3 regions of the Paenibacillus sp. CMM36 genome follow, and region 1 is predicted to be linked to each of the others. Evidence: riboswitches for the same ligand, from Rfam matches in the RefSeq annotation. Region 1 holds a riboswitch; each other region holds the start of a gene.

Region 1 (4,404 bases):
TCGGGTAATGCCGCAGGTTCGCTGCGCAGCGCATAATCCGGCAAAAGCTCTGCCACCGGGCGACGAGGAACGTCGCACTCGGGAAGGGAATAAGCGATGCGACCCGGACGGCTCAATTCAAAAATGAGCGCTTGATCGTGTTCCTTCAACAGCTCTTGTTTCTGGTCCGGTCCGGTGTGTGTCATAGCAATCCCTCCAAGGTGTGTACAAATTGGTCGATCTCTTCTTTGGTTCTTTGCTCCGTCACGGCAATCAGCATGTGACCCGCAAGTTCCGGATAGTCCCGGCCCAAATCATAGCCTGCGATAAATCCAGCAGCTAACAGATTGTCCTGAAGTTTGCTCACATCCGTACCTTCAGGCAGCCTAAGGGCAAACTCGTTAAAGGTCGGTGCGTGAAATGAGGCAGTTACGCCTTTCAAGCTCAGCAATTGTTCTAACGCATAGCGGCTTTTATGCAAATTCAGCTCGGCTACTTCCTGGATGCCCTGTCTCCCCATGACGGACAAGTACACAGATGCAGATAAAGCTAGCAACGCTTGATTGGAACAAATGTTAGAGGTGGCCTTTTCGCGGCGGATATGCTGTTCGCGCGCTTGCAAGGTCAGCACGAAGCCGCGTTTACCATTGCGATCAGTGGTCTGACCCACAATACGGCCGGGGATACGGCGCATATGTGCCTGAGAAACGGCAAAGTATCCACAGGTCGGACCGCCGAGAGAAGAGGAGATGCCAAGTGGCTGCGCGTCTCCTACCACAATATCCGCGCCCTGTTTGCCGGGTGTCTCCAGCAAGCCAAGTGCCAGTGGGTTGGCACTGACGACCAAAAGACCTTTGTGTGCATGGATGAGGTCAGCCATCGGCTGTAGATTTTCCACGGCTCCGAAAAAGTTGGGGCTTTGGACCAAAACAGCCGCGGTCTGTTCCGATACGGCCGCCGCTAACGCATCAGCATCCGTTACACCGTCCGAACAGCCGATCTCCACGATGTCCAAATTCAATCCGCGTGCATAGGTTGCCAATACCTGACGTGCCTCTGGATGGACGGACCTCGATACGATAAGCTGTTTACGGCGGGTAGCTGCGGCGGACAGTGAGCCCGCTTCCGCCAGTGCAGTCGCTCCGTCGTACATGCTGGCATTAGCTACAGCCATGCCCGTCAATTCGCAAATATACGATTGAAACTCGAAAATGGCTTGTAGCTCGCCTTGGCTTACTTCCGGCTGATAGGGGGTGTAGGCAGTGTAGAATTCTGAGCGTGAAGTGATGTGCTGGATGACGGACGGAATATGATGATCATAAATTCCTGCGCCAAGAAAGCTGGCATGTGTGTCTGTATTGGCATTGTGTCCGGCCAGCTCGGTCAAGTGACGGGTTAAGGCTTTCTCATCGAGTCGAGAAGAAAGAGGGAGTTCCCCTTGATATCGAATGGCCTCTGGAATGTCACTGAATAAATCATCAATGGATGATACACCGACCACACGCAGCATTTCGGTTTGATCCTGTTCAGTCATAGGGAGATAACGATGCTGCTTCATAGGTTCTGGCTCCTTTCGAAAAGCAAAATTTTAAATCCGTAAATGAGCTAATAAAAAAGTGTGAGATGAAAACCCGGAAATACATATCTGACATGTTTGCTTTATAGAAATAAGGAGAGTTTAAGATCAGCGTGGGCGCTTATAAAAGGGGGCTGCCACCACCTCGGCACGCAGGCGTTTGCCACGAATCTCAACCTCCAGTGGTGTGGAGAGGGCGCTAAAACGACTGTCCACCAAGGCGAGGCCCAGATTACGCTTCAAGGAGGGCGACTGAGTCCCCGTTGTGACCTCACCGATGTGTTGTCCTTCTGCGAATACCGGATAATGGGCGCGTGGGATACCGCGGTCCATCATTTCTAGCCCGATCAATTTACGAGGAACCCCTTGTTCTTTTTGACGCTGAAGTGCTTCTCTACCGATAAAATCTCCTTTATTCAGCTTGACGAAGAAACCCAGACCGGCTTCGAGTGGTGAAATTGTGGCAGATAACTCCTGTCCGTATAGCGGCAACCGAGCCTCAAAGCGTAGTGTATCCCGAGCACCAAGTCCAGCGGGAATCAGCCCATACGACTCACCGGAACGAAGCAAACCCTCCCATACGGCGGGTGCTTCCGCGGCAGGTACGTAAAATTCAAAACCGTCTTCGCCCGTATATCCGGTTCGTGAGACGAGTGCTTTTGCTCCGAACAATGGCACGTTCTCATGAAAGTGGAAAGATGCCAGATTCGTAATATCCGTATCTGCCACGGCTGCGGCAATACGTGCTGCTTCCGGTCCCTGCAATGCCAGCAATGCTATTGCATCAGACACATTCTCCATGTGAACGGATGCAGGCACATGACGAAGTAACCAATCCCAATCCTTATCAATGTTGGAGGCGTTCACAACGAGCATGTAGCGTTCCGGTCCTTTGCAGTAAACAAGCAGGTCGTCTACTACACCTCCATCGGGGTAACACAGGAGTGAATATTGTGCCTGACCTGGTTCCAACTGGCTGACATCATTCGTGGTCACCCTTTGTAGAAAAGCTTCGGCCTCTTTGCCTTCAACCAAAAACTCACCCATATGCGATACATCGAATAAACCCGCACGTTGCCGGACGGCCTCATGCTCCTTTTGAATGCCGCTAAACTGAACGGGGAGCTCCCAGCCTCCAAAGTCAATACAACGAACCCCAGACTGCGTCCCGTAGGATGAATATAGCGGTGTTTTTCGCAAATTAGTCATGTTTCCACTCCTATCCGGTGTAATCGGCTAAACAAAAAAGACAGGCCGAAAAAAACGTATAGACAGCAGTCTATACTCTTTTTTCAGCTCTGTCCTTGATACCAGAAAGTTACCCCGGTATGTACCGGGTTTCCTCTTGGGTGATCCGCTCCAATAGCGAATGCTCTCCAGAGATGCGTCCGGCAGAGGTCCTTTTGCCTGAGAGATTCACCTGCAATGCAGGCTTACTCCTTCGGCGCTACCTTCGGGATCAGCAGTATATTACCTGGCTTTGCAGATAACAACTTGATCCGATTCGCGTGCACAACTGTCTCACAAGCGGCAACAGCTATGCGAATCTTTTTGGCAGTCTCTCCCTCTGCGTTCATCCGCGTTTGCAGTTGTCGGGTGTTTCCCAAAGTATTTGCTATAACCCATTAATACGCAAATTCATTCAAAATGTCAATAAAAATGTCATCAAAAACAATAGAAAAAACATTTAATATATAAATAAGGATATGTAAGCGTTTGTTATAAATTATTATATTTTTATATAGAGCACTATAGGAGGTAATATGAAGTATTTTTGTTAGTATTATTGACATGAGTGTTCTTATTGTCATAATCTTAACCTGTCTAATACAGGTGAGCAAATGCGATTTTATTCATATGGAAGTGAGGGGAACAGAATGGGTGAAGTGAAGCAGCAACTTTGGTATACAGACGAACATGAGTGGGTTCAGCGGACAGAGAATGGAACGGTGCGGATTGGTATTACAGACTTTGCACAGCACCAACTGGGTGATATTGTTTTTGTAGAATTACCTGAGGCGGGAGTAACGATTGAGCAGGGAGCGGAGATCGGTACGATTGAATCGGTGAAGACGGTATCCGACCTTTTTGCTCCGGTGACGGGAACCATATTAAAAGTGAATGAAGCGCTGGAAGGTACACCTGAGCTAGTGAATGAATCTCCATATGACAAAGGTTGGATGGTAGAAGTAGAGATGGATAAAGATGTGGAGGAATCATTGGGCAAACTACTGTCGGCGGATCAGTATGAGCAGTTGATTTCGGAGTAATAAATAGAGCAATGCAGCATGAAATAATAGCGTGTTATTCGGAATTTTATATTGATTTTTAATTGAATAAGAGCATCGTTAGTTTGCTCGATTTTTGTATAAAATAGTCGCTATGATTTGACGTAGCGGCTATTTTTTTGTCTTTTTTATGAAAACGTAATTACGTGTGTTGTTCTGATATAGTGGGTTGTCCCCATATAGGAATCATACATAATCCAGCGCGGTTTTTCGACTAATTTCTATAGCTACAGGTCATATTAAGAAGAATTATGCAGGTATAATATCTTCCTGGATAATTTAAATTTAAATGTTGTCATCAACGTTCATGACGAAAGTACGTTTTCATTTCGTTGATGAAGATAGCGCTGTCATTTAGTATGAATTTTAAGAAAAGGTAGTGATGCTTACCTACAAGGAGGATTTGAATATGAGTACATTGGACGCAAAGCCAAGTTCAAAAGGAGGCACTCGTGTCGCCGTACAGCGTTTTGGCCGTTTTCTTAGCGGTATGGTTATGCCCAATATGGGAGCCTTTATTGCGTGGGGGTTGATTACGGCACTCTTTATTCCGACCGGATG
Region 2 (4,404 bases), on a different contig from region 1:
CTCCGTTATTCACGTATTGCAGCAGGGCAGCCTGCTCGGATGCCTTAAAGGCAACATTCGCTTCACCAATAATGAACACATCATATTGGCGCAGCTTATCATAGGTTATGGCCTGTTCTCCATAAGTAAAAGGAATAGGGCGGTTCAATTGATCCACAGTAAAGCCTACATTACGTAATCCATTGGCAAAGTCGGAGAAGGCGCCTTCAATGACCCAATCTGCTGCACCAGCCGTCTGTGCGTGCGTATTATCGAACAGCACCTTTTTGCCTTTTCCATCCGGCAATGTAGTACCGGGTTGACCCGGGTTGCCAGGTTCAGGTTCGCCAGGTTCACCTGGTTCCCCCGGCTCGCTTCCACTCACCAGTTCCACAGCGCTTGGACTTTTTACTCCACCAAAATTATTGTAGGCACCAAGCGTACCTGTCACGCGAATTTTGCTGCCGACCAGTCCAGGATGACCTGTTAACCCAAATTGCCCTCTGTACGCAGATGTCAGCTGCACATCCAATAGATTAGACGTGCTACGTTCATTGGCCTGGTCGGCAATCAGTACGTTAAAATCATTCGCAAACGGAGAAGAAAAGTTAGCCGTTTTCGATCCGGTAGCATGTCCGACGATATAACCTTCTACCGTCACCGTACCTCCACTGCTTTGGCCCTGAAGTGCTTCGGCTACTGTCAATGCTCCCTCTGCCTTGACCTGACCGAACGGAACGAAGATCCCGATCAGCAGTGATGCGATCGCTGCTAGATGCAGCATCCCTTTTAAGCGTGAACCTGTGAACCGCAAGCCTTTTACCATACGTCAATATCCCTCCTATGATTTCCATAAATGTACTTGTCCTCTATCAGATTAGCCGCCAATCTTCTAATTCCTTCCTGATTTCATCCATAATTATGTAAACTTTAATCTTTTTTATTGGAAATGCACCTGTTTATGTAAAAATTAAACCCTGTGATTGACACCGAGCACGTCATACATTACGCTAAGAAAGACATGTAGAACGGTATACGCGAATGAAGATGACGGGAGAGTCTGTCCAGGGGGCTTACACTCTGGCGGCACCGAAGGAGCAAGACGCCAGCACCCGGCTGGCGGATAATCTCTCAGGTCCATGTATCGTCATCTGACGCAACTCTGGAGAGAGCGCAAGCCACCCAAGGGGTAAGGCGGTAAGAACACCGCACGAAACTCTCAGGTAACGAGGACAGAGATAAGGGAAACTTCCTTATCCTGTCCTTTTTTGTGCTCACATTGTGCGTCAGCATTAGGAACCGTCATAACCGCGCAAAGACGCGGAAATACCATATAGTATGGTATTAGAACATACAGGGGGCCACACCATGCGTTTCAAAGATGTATTTTCTATTATCGGCCCGGCCATGACCGGACCTTCCAGTTCACACACCGCAGGCGCGGTGCGACTCGCACGCGTTGCCCGGCACTGGCTCGGGGCGCAGCCTGACCGTGCCCGTATGACACTGTACGGCTCCTTTGCCGATACGTATAAAGGACACGGTACGGATCTGGCGCTCATCGCAGGACTGCTTAATTACGATACGGACGATCACCGGATTCCAGATGCCGAGCAATGGGCCGAGCAAGCCGGGATGACCGTGGAATTCGCCGTCAGTGGACTCCCCGCTCCTCATCCGAACACCGTCCGTTTCGAGTTGTGGAAGGGCGAGGATCAGCGCACACTGCTGGGCTCCTCCATCGGCGGCGGCAGCATCCATGTCCAGCAACTCAACGAATTCCGGGTCAATCTGACCGGGGAGCTGCCTACGCTGGTGCTTCTCCACTCGGATAAGCCCGGTACATTGGGCGCAATAACTTCAGCGCTGGGCGCGGCCCACATTAACATTGCCTATATGCACGTAGATCGCAAAGGCCGGGATGGTGAAGCACTCACCGCCATTGAAACGGACAGTTCTGCTCCAGCTGAACTGATTGCGGAACTGCGTTCTTTACCTCATATGTATGAAATTAAGATGATTAATTTGAAAAAAGGAGCTGAATCCGATGCGGTTTAGCCATCTGCATGAGATCAGCGCTTTATGCGCTGAAGAATCCACCACGATTGGCCGCTTGATGATTCAAGAGCAGGTACAAGAAACGAATACAACGGAGGAAGAAATCTTTCGACAAATGTCTGATTATTATGAAGTCATGAAGGAAGCCGTTCATCGCGGTCAGACACAAGACACCGTATCCCGCAGTGGATTGACGGGCGGCGACGGCAAGCGCCTGGCCGAGTATCTGCGGTCAGGGGAAACCTGCTCCGGTGATGCCTCTGCGCTCGCCATGGCTTATGCCCTCTCCGTGTCGGAGGTTAATGCATCCATGGGTCGCATTGTCGCCACTCCTACCGCAGGCTCATGTGGGGTTATCCCTGGTGTGTTCATCAGTGCGCAGGAACGGTTCGGCTGGGATGATGAGCATATGGTGAACGGCCTATTCGCCGCTGGAGCCATTGGCTACGTGATCGCCAACAACTCCTTCATTTCTGGCGCGGAGGGAGGCTGTCAGGCTGAGATTGGCTCAGCTATCGGGATGGCCGCTGGCGCTATGGTCGAGCTACGCGGTGGTACGCCTGAACAGGCTGTTCACGCCGTAGGCCTCGCTCTTAAGAACACGCTCGGCCTAATCTGCGACCCCGTCGCCGGACTCGTGGAGATTCCGTGCATCGTGCGCAACGGCCTGGGAGCCGTGACTGCGCTTGCCGCAGCGGACATGGCTTTGGCGGGTGTGCGCAGCGCTATTCCGTCTGACGAAGTCATTGACGTGATGCTTGAAGTCGGCAGCGCGATGCCGTCGAAGCACCGCGAGACCGCCAAAGGCGGCTTGGCTCAGACGCCGACTGGCAAGCGTTTGACCGAATCACTTACACGCAACGCATCAATCAAGAAGAATAAGTCGTAATTTCTAAGCTTTAAACCAATTACTTTTCCTCTATAAAACAAGGCGACTACCTCTCCCCTACATTGTCCTAGGGAAAGAGAATTCGCCCTTATAAAGAAAAGAGCAAGCATATCGTCGCTGGACGTATGCTTGCTCTTTTTCTTTTTAGTCGGGTTACAGATTACTGAACGGTTACCTGTATCTTCGTCATTTTACCTGCATATTTCACAGTAATTACTGCTTTGCCCTTGCCCTGTGCCTTAATGTTACCGTCTTTGACGGTCGCCACAATAATTCTGGACGAGGACCAGACAGCCGGTTTGGAAACATCCTTCTCCGACTCATCCTTATACGTGGCTGTAGCCGTAACCTTAGCCAGCTGTCCTGCCTTCAAATTCAAGGCGACTTCGTCTGTTTGCAAATATTTAAGCGTATCAACATCTACAGGTACGCTGATTATCTTCCCGCCGAACTTCGCCTGAATGTTAGCTTTACCGTAGCTGACCGCGGTAACCTGACCCTTTTTAACAGTGGCTACCTTATAATTGGACGTTTTCCATTCAGCTTGGGTTGTAACATCCTTTTCTTTACCATCGCTCGATTTAACCACAATCGCGATGGTTTTTTGATCTCCAGATTTGAGCGATAGCGCGATTGCATCCGCTTCAATCTTTTGCGCTACGTCCACTTCTACCGTAAACGTAATGTTTTGCTTGCCATATGAAGCAGTCACAGTTGCCTTACCACTACCATTCGCTTTGATCAAACCTTCGCTAACTTCAACCACTTTTACATTGCTAGTTGTCCAGGTGGCATCCTTGGTTACATCTGTTTTTGTACCACCACTCTTAACTCCTGTTACTTTCAGCTGCTTCGTTTCCTGAGCACCAAGCGCAATTACACGCGAGTCTGTTTCCAGACGGTCTACAAGGCCCACTTGTACGTTAATTGTTAGTTTTTTGCCATTATAGGTCGCTGTAATAACCGCTTTACCAGCAGATTTACCCGTAATCGTTCCTTTGGACACAGAGGTAATATCTTCCGCGCTTGAAGCCCATTCTGCATCCTGTGTTACATCTTCCTTACGCCCATCCGCATAAGTAGCCGTCAAAGTTGCAGTATAGTCCTCATTAATATCAATTGTTGCCGTTTTGGAGGACAGAGACAGATCCCCGGGTACATTTACGGATACCGTAGCTGTAACTGTCTTGCCGCCATAAGAAGCGGTGATGGTAGCCTCACCTGTTTTATAACCTGTGACTTCCCCCGCGCTGACAAAAGCGATATCTTCATTGCTGGACTTCCACTCTGCCTTACTTGTGATATCTTCTTCCGTACCTGTTACGTACGTTGCGGTCAGCTTGAGCTTTTTGGATTCCTTGGCATTCAAGCTCAGCTTGTCCTCGCTCAAATCCAGAAATCTAGAGGTTTCGACATCTGTCTTGATCGAAACGGTCTTATCTCCATACTTAGCGGTCACCGTTGCCGAACCCGCACCG
Region 3 (4,404 bases), on a different contig from region 1:
AGAAGTATAATGGCTGGCTGGGTCGTGAAGTCATACAGCATTACGTCAATTATGCCGAAACGGTGTTTACACGCTATAAGGATAAAGTAAAATACTGGCTGACCTTTAATGAAATCAATGTAATGACCATGAGTCCGTTCACCGGTGGCGGTGTGGTTATTGACCGTGTAGAAAACAAACAACAAGCGATATATCAAGCATTGCATCATCAATTTGTAGCTAGTGCACTGGCAACCAAACGGGGACATGAGATCATCCCGGGTGCTCAGATCGGCTGTATGTTGGCACGTATAGAAAGCTATCCACATACGTGTAACCCAGCGGATATACTGAAAGCCCAGCATGAAAATCAGATGAACCTATTCTTTACGGATGTGCATGCCCGTGGGGAATATTCCAACTATATGAATCGTTATTTTGTAGAAAATAATATTGTGATCCAGACAGAACCCGGCGATGCCGAAATTTTGAAAAATAATACGGTTGATTTTATCTCATTTAGCTACTACATGACCTTGACCGTATCGGCAGGTCCAGAAGGCGAGAAAGCAGCAGGAAACCTGATTGGCGGCGTGAAAAATCCGTATCTGCAGTCCTCCGACTGGGGATGGCAGATCGATCCGATCGGCCTGCGTGTTACACTGAATACGTTTTATGATCGCTATCAAAAGCCGCTGTTCATCGTGGAAAATGGCTTGGGTGCATATGATAAGGTGGAAGAGGACGGCTCTGTGCATGACACGTATCGCATTGATTACTTGCGTCAGCATATTGTCCAAATGAAGGAAGCGATTGCTGACGGTGTTGATCTGATTGGTTACACCAGCTGGGGCCCTATCGACCTCGTGAGCATGTCTACTTCCGAAATGTCCAAGCGCTACGGATTTATTTACGTTGATCTGGATGATGACGGTAACGGAACGCTCAAACGCTCCAAAAAAGACTCTTTTAACTGGTATAAAAATGTGATAGCAACCAATGGTGAAGAATTGTAATTTCATATCGTCTCGGGCGGGTATAGCAGAGGACATCCTAAGGATGCAATCTGCTGTACCCGCTTTTTTGATAGACATAATAATATTTCAGAGGGCTTCACAAACTTTTCACTTGTAATAAGCTGAAAGTTTTCTGTATAATGAATAAAAATTTCATATGTCTGGTTGATGTTTGCGGGAGATGGAACGAAAGTTCCGACCGAAGGGGCAAAACTCTCAGGTGCTTAGGCTGTTTACAGCCACAAGCGGGGACCGTAAACGGACAGAACTCTGGAGAGACCCTTAATTGGGCGCCGAAGGTGCACCGCAGAGAACATCTGCTTAAACTCTCAGGCAAAAGGACAGAGACGCGAATAACCTGTGACAGGGAATGCCCTAGGCTTTTTTATGAGCTATTAGAGGCAGAAACCTGCACAAGATGGTTGTATTTTTTCGTGCCTTTAACCTCTCCAGGAGTCGAATCAGCTGATTTGACTCTTTTTTGTTTTCTAATATGCTGGAGGAGCGGGTTGAAATGAATTTGGTACATGTGTTAGAAGCGATTAGCAGTTGGATATGGGGGGCGCCTCTCATCATTCTTGTCATGGGAACGGGGTTGTGGCTGACCATACGTCTGAAAATGTTGCAGGTATTCCGCCTGCCCCTGGCGATCAAGCTGATCGGTAAGGCCCCGAATGAAGGCAGCGGGGATGTAAGTAGTTTTGCGGCTTTGAGTACGGCGCTAGCGGCTACAGTTGGCACAGGAAGTATTGTCGGCGTAGCGACAGCCATTAAGCTGGGCGGGCCGGGTGCCTTGTTCTGGATGGTCGTTGCAGCCTTTTTTGGGATGGCGACGAAATATGCGGAAGGTGTACTTGCGGTAAAATACCGGGTGAAGGATCGGAATGGACAATTTTCCGGCGGCCCGATGTATTATATTGAGAAAGGTCTGGGACGCCGTTTTAAACCGCTGGCGATGCTGTTTGCTTTTTCGGGCATGCTGGTAGCGTTGTTCGGGATTGGAACGTTTCCACAGGTCAAAGCGATTGTATCTTCGACGGAAAACAGTTTTGGTGTTCCGCCCATTGTAACGGCACTGATTATTGCTATCCTCACAGGACTGGTTACTATTGGAGGACTCAAAAGTATTGCCAAGGTATCGACGAAGGTCGTTCCTTTTAAAACAGGCTTGTACGTACTGATCTGTCTCATCGTACTGATTCGGTTTGCTGACCAGCTTCCTGCCGCAATTGCGCTGGTGCTCCATTCGGCATTTTCAACTACATCGGCAACGGGCGGATTTGCCGGAGCTACGATTATGCTGGCGATGCGAAGTGGGGTAGCCAGAGGTATTTTTGCCAATGAGGCCGGATTGGGAAGCGCACCGATTGCAGCCGCAGCTGCCAAAACCAAATGGCCTGCGGAACAAGGGCTGATTTCCATGACAGGCGTGTTTATTGATACGATGGTTATTTGTGTGATGACCGGGTTGACGCTACTGGTTAGCGGTGTGTGGAGCGGGCCTACCGATGCGGGCCTGATGACTCAGCAAGCATTTTCCAGCGCATTCCCGCTGGGGGCAGAACTGCTCACAATTATTCTGATTATGTTCGCGTTCACCACCATGCTCGGCTGGAACTATTACGGGGAACGCTGTGTTGAATACTTGCTTGGCGTCAAGTGGATTAAGCCATACCGTTATCTGTTCATTCTACTCGTTGGCGGGGGCGCGTTCATTAAACTGGATGCGATTTGGCTGCTGGCAGATATCTTTAACGCAATGATGGCTTTCCCGAACCTGATTGCACTGCTCGGCTTATCAGGCATTGTCGTTGCAGAAACCCGAACCTATATGGATTCTCTGAATTCTAGTAAGAAAAAGGGCATTCTTGCAGGTGCCAGTGTAGGGGCAGCTATTCAAGTAGAAGAAAAGGGACAAACAGTTAATTCATAAATTCCAAAAGGGAGTGCCTTCAGCCATCACAGGCTTGAGGACACTCCTTTTTGAATGTTATAACGATGCACGCAAAATAGCTAAAATATCTTCCTGTTTCAGCTTTTTATAATTACCGAAGCCTCCATATTCCATTTCACGGGCTGCAATGGTTGCGATTTTTTCCAATTGCTCATCATTAATATTGTAACCGGCCAGGGTGGAAGGGGCACCGAGACTTGTCCAGAATGCACTAAGACGGTCAATACCCTCCAAAGCGATTTCTCTATCTGTTTTATCTACGGTGTCTAAGTCAAACATGCTGAGCATCAGCCGTTTCATGCGTGCAGCATCCTGATCCACCGTATGTCTCATCCAGTTGGGGAATAGGATCGCCAGACCGCCAGCATGAGGAATATCATATACAGCAGATAATGCATGTTCAATCGTATGCGAAGCCCAGTCCCCGAAGTAGCCCATTTGCAGTGTTCCGTTAAGAGCAATCGTTCCGGCATATAAAATCGTTTCGCGATGCTCGTAGTTGTGCAAATCCTCCAACAGCTTAGGTGCAGTTTCGATTACGGTTTGCAGCACGGAAAAGCACATACGATCTTGCAACGGTGTATTTTTAACATTGTGAAAATACTGTTCAAATACATGGCTCATCATATCCACCATGCCATATACCGTCTGATCACGTGGCACAGAGAAGGTGTTTTTTGGGTCCAGAATCGAGAATTTCGGATGCGTCACCGCGCTGCCCCATACGTATTTTTCGTTTGTTTCCCAGTTGGTGATAACAGAATCTGGATTCATTTCTGAACCGGTAGCGGCGAGTGTGAGGATGGTACCGAATGGCAGAGCCTGGGTAGGCATGTGCTTTTTATTGATAATATCCCACACATCGCCGTCATATTCAGCCCCTGCTGCGATGGCTTTGGTGCAATCAATAACGCTTCCGCCGCCTACTGCAAGTAAGAAGTCGATGTTTTCATTTCGGCAAATGTCGATGCCCTTCTTAACGGTGGACAAGCGCGGATTCGGCTCTACGCCGGACAATTCATGAATGTTAAGATGTAGCGGCTCTAACGCGTTTAATACCTGGTCATACAGACCATTTCGCTTGACACTTCCGCCTCCGTATATCAGTAAAATATTTTTGCCGTAATTCAGCAGCTCCTGCTGCAGTTCTTCAATTTGATTGTCTCCAAATATTAATTTGGTGGGGTTATAATATGTGAATTTGTTCATCTGGAAAGTTCCCCTCAGTTCATAGTTCATGTTCAAATCGTAAATCGCTTAACCTGATTGCCTGTTGAATACCTAACTTTACCATGTAAGCTATTTGAAATGACGATTAACTATTATACATGAAATGAATAAGGGAATTCAAATAAATCTAATCTTTGACCGCTCCGGCGGCAAGATCGGAAATAAACTGGCGGCTAATGAAAAGAAATAAAATTATAAGTGGCAGTACAGCAAGCAGGGTGCCCG

What was found. Region 1 has a riboswitch for glycine ahead of gcvT (glycine cleavage system aminomethyltransferase GcvT). Riboswitches for the same ligand answer to the same signal wherever they lie in the genome.
Region 2: another riboswitch for glycine. It lies ahead of sdaAB (L-serine ammonia-lyase, iron-sulfur-dependent subunit beta); the one in region 1 lies ahead of gcvT (glycine cleavage system aminomethyltransferase GcvT).
Region 3: another riboswitch for glycine. It lies ahead of ACWA2B_RS12300 (alanine/glycine:cation symporter family protein); the one in region 1 lies ahead of gcvT (glycine cleavage system aminomethyltransferase GcvT).

Annotation. Positions count from the first base shown of each region.
Region 1 is NZ_JBSEDY010000007.1:140,915-145,318, forward strand. Features, by position in the region: gene gcvPB (aminomethyl-transferring glycine dehydrogenase subunit GcvPB) at 1-185, opposite strand, end outside; gene gcvPA (aminomethyl-transferring glycine dehydrogenase subunit GcvPA) at 182-1,537, opposite strand; gene gcvT (glycine cleavage system aminomethyltransferase GcvT) at 1,664-2,764, opposite strand; glycine riboswitch at 2,941-3,040, opposite strand; gene gcvH (glycine cleavage system protein GcvH) at 3,433-3,825, shown strand; gene ACWA2B_RS15760 (PTS mannitol transporter subunit IICB) at 4,253-4,404, shown strand, end outside.
Region 2 is NZ_JBSEDY010000003.1:13,845-18,248, reverse strand. Features, by position in the region: gene ACWA2B_RS07445 (DUF6359 domain-containing protein) at 1-805, opposite strand, end outside; glycine riboswitch at 1,021-1,136, shown strand; gene sdaAB (L-serine ammonia-lyase, iron-sulfur-dependent subunit beta) at 1,348-2,037, shown strand; gene sdaAA (L-serine ammonia-lyase, iron-sulfur-dependent, subunit alpha) at 2,027-2,926, shown strand; gene ACWA2B_RS07430 (Ig-like domain-containing protein) at 3,087-4,404, opposite strand, start outside.
Region 3 is NZ_JBSEDY010000005.1:63,231-67,634, reverse strand. Features, by position in the region: gene ACWA2B_RS12305 (glycoside hydrolase family 1 protein) at 1-995, shown strand, start outside; glycine riboswitch at 1,161-1,237, shown strand; glycine riboswitch at 1,256-1,350, shown strand; gene ACWA2B_RS12300 (alanine/glycine:cation symporter family protein) at 1,510-2,928, shown strand; gene ACWA2B_RS12295 (iron-containing alcohol dehydrogenase) at 2,986-4,158, opposite strand; gene ACWA2B_RS12290 (carbohydrate ABC transporter permease) at 4,307-4,404, opposite strand, start outside.